Regions from separate parts of the Massilia sp. CFBP9026 genome, predicted to be linked through region 2. Evidence: riboswitches for the same ligand, from Rfam matches in the RefSeq annotation. Region 2 holds a riboswitch; the other holds the start of a gene.
What was found. A riboswitch is a leader RNA that binds a small molecule or an ion and turns the genes downstream of it on or off. The one in region 2 is predicted to bind thiamine pyrophosphate.

Region 1 (3,205 bases), on a different contig from region 2:
TCAACACGTCCAGAGAGAGTCCCATGACAGATCACGCCCGCCTTGGTTCCCAAGCACTGTTTGCACTTCGTCCGGGCACGAGCTAGCAATTCGGCACATAATTGCAGAACGGAATTATTTCTTGTCATTGCCGGGCATGCCCCCGCAAGACAAAGACCTTCTACGCCGAATGGAGCGCTCGATGATCTTCGCTCGTCTCACCCAACGCTGGCATGCGCTGCGCTACTGGCGCGAGCACCAGTCCCTGTCCCGTCTCAAGCTGGTGCGCCGCCTCGAAAACGCGCCGGACGACGACCTGTTCCGCCATGTGAGCGGCCGCGACTACCTGGCCCGCGGCATGAAAGTGCGCGAGCGCATGCGCTGCGTGCTGTCCCACTACCGCTTCGAAGAAGCCACCTTCAACGCCTCCTACCGGCAGGCCGCGCACCACGGCGGCCTGGTGCTGTGGCAGCATGAGGACGACAGTGGCAGTTTCGTCATGCGACTCGAGCACGCTCCCCGCATCGACCCGGAAGGCGAACTGACGCTGTCCCTGGTCGTCGACGACACCGTGCTGCACCGCCTGTCCTGGACCTGGGTCGAGGGCGCGGTGGTGGGCGTCGACCTGCCGATCGTTCCCTTCGTCACCCGCAACGCCGGCCTGTGGCGCGATGCCGGCGGCGCCTTCGAGGCTTTCGAGCGCGTCTTCCCCAACAATTCGCCAAGCTTCTTCTGCTTCGCCGCCCTGCAGGGCGCGGCCCAGGCGCTGGGCTTTAACCGGGTGGTCGCGGTGCGCGGCAGCGCGCACGTTGCCTATGAAGCGGCGCAAGACAAGGCCTTCGAGAACGCCTACGACGGCTTCTGGCGCATCCTGGGCGGCACTGAACTGGACGCGCGCAGCTTCCTGGTTCCGCTGCCGTTCTACCTCAAGCCATTGCAGGACATGCCATCGAAGCACCGCAAGCGCGCGGCGCAGCGGCGCGAACACTGGCGCGCCATCGGCGACGCGGCGCGCGCCGTGCTGCTGCGCCATATGGTGACGCCGACCGCTACCCAGCCAACGGTGGCCGAGGCGCCATCGACCGCGAAAGCCTGAGCGGCGCCGATCAATCCGGCTTGACAGATTCACCACGGCCGCGCGGGGCCGTGATACACTCGCGACTCGCTAGGGGTCCTGGAACGTTGTTCCGGGTGAGAGATACCCTTCGTACCTGATCTGGATAATGCCAGCGAAGGAAAGCGCAAAGCAGCATCCCCATTCGTTTGCCCTTCCCCCACGTTGGCTCCGGCTTTGATAAAAGCGGCGCGCCGCGTAGCGCGCGAAAACGAGCAAACCATGACATTCACCTCGAAGCACACCGTCCTTGCCTGCGCCATCGTGCAGGCGTTCTCCCTGTCGTCCCAGGCTTTCGCACAGGAGACGCCGTCCGTCGTCGTCACCGGCAGCAAGTGGATCGCCCTCGACCGCGCCAGCGTCGGCGGCTTCGCCGACGTGCCGCTGCTGGAATCCCCAGCCTCGATCACCTCGATCAGCCAGAGCCAGATGCAGGACCTGTCGATCCGCAGCGCCACCGATGCCGCCCGCTACGACGCCTCGATCGGCGACGCCTACAATGCGATCGGCTATGCCGAGCAGTTCTCGATCCGCGGCTTCGCGCTCGACAACGCCACCAGCTACCGCAAGGACATGATCGCGATCTCGGGCGACACGCAGATCCCGCTCGAGAACAAGGAACGCATCGAGGTCTTGCGCGGCCTGGCCGGCCTGCAGGCCGGCGTCGCAGCGCCAGGCGGGATGATCAACTTCGTCACCAAGCGGCCGACCAACACGCCGCTGCGCCAGGCGACGGTGGAGGTGCGCGAGCGCGGCACCGTGTACGGCGCGGTCGACCTGGGTGGCCGTTTCGAAGACCGCCGCGTCGGTTACCGCATCAACGCCGCCGCCGAGGACCTGAAATCCTACGTGCGCGGCGCCGATGGCGAGCGCCAGTTCGTGTCGGCTGCCTTCGACTGGCAGATCACGCCGGACGCGCTGTTCCAGATCGACCTCGACCACCAGCACAAGTCGCAGGTCACGGCGCCGGGCTACCAGCTGATCCGCAATGAAGCGCTGCCGACCGGGATCTCGGCCAAGACCCTGCTTAACGACCAGCCATGGACCAAGCCGGTCGATACCGACAGCAGCAATCTGGGCCTGCGTTTCGAGTACCGCATCAACGACACCTGGAACGCCACCGTCAGCGCCAACAAGCACTGGTTCAAGCGCGATGACTTTACGGCCTTCCCTTACGGCTGCAGCAACGAGGACGACGGCTACTATCCGGGCTACTGCTCCAACGGCGACTACGACGTGTACGACTTCCAGAGCACGGGCGAGCGCAAGACGCCGTGGGGCCTGCAGGCGATGCTGCAGGGCCGCTTCGACACCGGCGCGGTGCGCCACTCGTTGACCGTCGGCGGCTCGTATGCCGAGCGCCACGACAGCTTCGGCGAATACGTCTACGACTACGTCGGCTCCAGCAATATCTGGAATCCGACCGTCGTGCCGCCAGTCTCCAGCGACCGCGTGACCGGCCCCGTGATGGAGCGCCGCAGTACCGAAGAGCGCTCGCTGTTCGTGCAGGACGTGATGACCCTGTCGCCCCAATTCACCCTGCACGCCGGCGTACGCTACGTGAAGCTCAAGCTCGACGCGCTGGAAGAAATCGAGGGCGGCTGGGTGCACACCAAGGACTCGTTCGCGCTGCCGAACGTGGCGCTGGTGTACGCGCCGGCGCGCGACTGGCGCGTCTACGGCTCGATCAGCCACGGCCTGCAATACGGCGGCATCGCCCCGATGGAGACCACCAACCAGAACACCGCCCTGCCGCCGAGCCGTTCGAAGCAGCTGGAGTTCGGCGTCAAGCGCAACGTCAACGAGCAGTTGGCGCTGTCGGGCGCGCTGTTCGAGATCCGCCAGGGCCTGGAATACACGAACGCGGCCAACACCTTCGTGCGCGCCGGCGAGCAGACCCACCGCGGCGTCGAGCTGTCGGCGATGGGCCGCGCCACGCCCGACCTGAACTACAGCCTGTCGCTGATGGCGCTCGATACCGACCAGAAGGATACGGGCGACGCGTCGACCGAAGGCAAGCGCGTGACCAATGTGCCGGAACTGCGCACCACCGCCTGGGTCGAGTACGCGGTGCCGCAAGTGGCGGGCCTGAAGCTCGACGCACAGTGGCAG
Region 2 (3,205 bases):
GTAGCTGTCGGCGATGATCGGGATCTCGCGCCCGGTCAGCGGCAGCTTGATCAGTTTTCCGTGCAGGTGGGTGTAACGCTCGTCGGTCGGGTCGACCGCAACCGCGACGTCGCCCAGCATGGTTTCGGGACGGGTGGTGGCGACCGTCAGGTGGCCGCTGCCGTCGACCAGCGGGTACTGGATGTACCACATCGAGCCGTCTTCTTCCTGCGAATCGACTTCGAGGTCCGACACAGCCGTGCCCAGCACCGGATCCCAGTTGACCAGGCGCTTGCCGCGGTAGATCAGGCCCTGCTCGTACAGGCGCACGAAGACTTCGACCACCGACTTCGAGCGGGTCTCGTCCATCGTGAAGTATTCGCGCTTCCAGTCGGGCGAGGCGCCCAGGCGGCGCATCTGGCCGGTGATGGTGTCGCCCGACTTTTCCTTCCACTCCCAGACTTTTTCCAGGAAGGCGTCGCGGCCGAGGTCGTGGCGCGAGATCTTCTGGGCGTCGAGCTGGCGCTCGACCACGATCTGCGTGGCGATACCGGCGTGGTCGGTGCCCGGCACCCAGGCGGTGTTGTAGCCGCGCATGCGGTAGTAGCGGGTCAGGCCGTCCATGACGGTCTGGTTGAACGCGTGGCCCATGTGCAAGGTGCCGGTGACGTTCGGCGGCGGCAGCTGGATGCTGAACGATGGCTTGCCCTCGTCCATGGTGGCGGTGAAGTAACCGCGTTTTTCCCACTCGGCGCGCCAGAACTGTTCAATATCGGCTGGCTCGAAAGACTTGGCTAATTCCATGATGTGCTGGTAGGTGAAATTTTTGGCGAAAGAACCATTATAGGTCACCTTACATCGCCAGCCTATCCCGGCGGCATCGCTCGATATTGGCGCGCTCTGCCGCCGCCCTGTTGTCTATTTGTAAATACCATATGATTTTGTATGAATGGATGTCCAATCGTACCCAATGCTGGCGACCCAGGCGAATCGTATGCGGTATTTCCATAGGAGAACTGGCGCTAAGAAAGCGGAACTATACCTCCATCGAGGGTGTCTGATGCTGTGTATGTTGGCTACAAAGCGCGCCATCGCATGATTCATTTTCACCGCGAAAACCAAGCGAGCGAGATGGAAGACTTCCTATGTACTTGGCATGCAACCAGCGAAGATTGGAGTATGAAACATGGCTCGCCACCCTCGCTCTTGCAGCGAAAACGGCGCTACCCGTGGCGAGTCTGGCGGTGACGTCAGACACTGCCGCCGATAATCATCGGCGGGAGGCGGGAAAGTAACGCCTGTCAGATACGAGAACGGTTAGCAAGACGACTCGGGGCAGGAAGAGGACGTTGGACACATTTGTTCACATCTTTGATAGCAGCCTCCGATGCTCTAACAACATCGCCTTCATTTTCTGCCCATCGAAAAACGATTGGGCTATAATCGGCCCGTTGTCATGGAGCCCAGGCTCCGTGACGGCAAACGCTAGGGGTCCTGCACGTCGCATCAACGGCGCGTGGGTGAGAAATACCCTCCGAACCTGATCTGGATAATGCCAGCGAAGGGAAGCAGCCGAATCGATGCAAGCGTGCGCACATCCGCGTCCGCCTTGCAGCACCCGGCACCTCCTTTGCTGGCTCCGCAAGCAAGGGAGCCACATGAACGCACCTCTGAAGTCATCCCGGGTATTCGATGCCGCCACCGCCACGGTGGACCACGCGGCCATCAACCCGCTACCCAATTCGCGCAAGGTCTATATCGAAGGCAGCCGGCCCGACATCCGCGTGCCGATGCGCGAAATCAGCCAGTCGCCCACACCGGACAGCTTCGGCGGCGAGCCGAATCCGCCCCTGTTCGTCTACGACACCTCCGGCCCGTACACCGAGCCGGGCGCGGCGATCGACATCCGCAGCGGCCTGGCGCCGATGCGCCAGGCATGGATCGCCGAACGCGGCGATACCGTGCAGCTGGACGGCCCGACCTCGCACTACGGCCAGGCGCGGCTGAACGATCCGCAGCTGGCCGCGCTGCGCTTCAACCTGCAGCGGGCGCCGCGCCGCGCCCATGGCGGGCGCAACGTCACCCAGATGCACTACGCGCGCGCCGGGATCATCACGCCCGAGATGGAATTCATCGCCCTGCGTGAAAACATGCAGCGCAAGGAATACATCGCCTCGCTGGAGTCGTCCGGCCCGATGGGCCAGCGGGTTGCGGCGCTGCTGGGCCGCCAGCATCCGGGCCAGTCCTTCGGCGCCAGCATCCCGGCCGAGATCACCCCCGAATTCGTGCGCTCGGAAGTGGCGCGCGGCCGCGCCGTGATCCCCGCCAACATCAACCACCCGGAACTGGAGCCGATGATCATCGGCCGCAACTTCCTGGTGAAGGTCAACGCCAATATCGGCAACTCGGCCGTCACCTCGTCGATCGGCGAGGAAGTGGAAAAGATGACCTGGGCCATCCGCTGGGGCGCCGACACGGTGATGGACCTCTCGACCGGCAAGCATATCCACGAGACGCGCGAATGGATCCTGCGTAACAGCCCGGTGCCGATCGGCACGGTGCCGATCTACCAGGCGCTGGAAAAGGTCAATGGCAAGGCCGAGGAACTGAGCTGGGAGATCTTCCGCGACACGCTGATCGAGCAGGCCGAGCAGGGTGTCGACTACTTCACCATCCACGCCGGCGTACTGCTGCGCTATGTGCCGATGACGGCAAACCGCCTGACGGGCATCGTCTCGCGTGGCGGCTCGATCATGGCCAAGTGGTGCCTGGCTCACCACCGCGAATCGTTCCTGTACACGCACTTCGAGGACATCTGCGACATCATGAAGGCCTATGACGTCTCGTTCAGCCTGGGCGACGGCCTGCGGCCCGGCTCGATCTACGACGCCAACGACGAAGCCCAGCTGGCCGAACTGAAGACGCTGGGCGAGCTGACCCAGATCGCCTGGAAGCACGACGTGCAGACCATCATCGAGGGCCCCGGCCACGTGCCGCTGCACCTGATCAAGGAAAACATGGACCTGCAGCTGGAGCAGTGCCACGAGGCGCCGTTCTACACGCTGGGACCGCTCACCACCGACATCGCGCCGGGCTACGACCACATCACCTCGGGTATCGGCGCCGCCAATATCGGCTGGTACGGCACCGCCATGCTGTGCTACGTGACGCCCAAGGAGCACCTGGGCTTGCCCGACAAGAACGACGTCAAGGACGGCATCATCAC

Region 1: another riboswitch for thiamine pyrophosphate. It lies ahead of SOM28_RS17220 (TonB-dependent siderophore receptor); the one in region 2 lies ahead of thiC (phosphomethylpyrimidine synthase ThiC).

What each region holds. Positions count from the first base shown of each region.
Region 1 is NZ_JAXCWH010000006.1:379,334-382,538, reverse strand. It holds gene SOM28_RS17225 (DUF535 family protein) at 182-1,075, shown strand; TPP riboswitch at 1,137-1,234, shown strand; gene SOM28_RS17220 (TonB-dependent siderophore receptor) at 1,316-3,205, shown strand, end outside.
Region 2 is NZ_JAXCWH010000004.1:421,358-424,562, reverse strand. It holds gene SOM28_RS13045 (valine--tRNA ligase) at 1-783, opposite strand, end outside; TPP riboswitch at 1,457-1,563, shown strand; gene thiC (phosphomethylpyrimidine synthase ThiC) at 1,638-3,205, shown strand, end outside.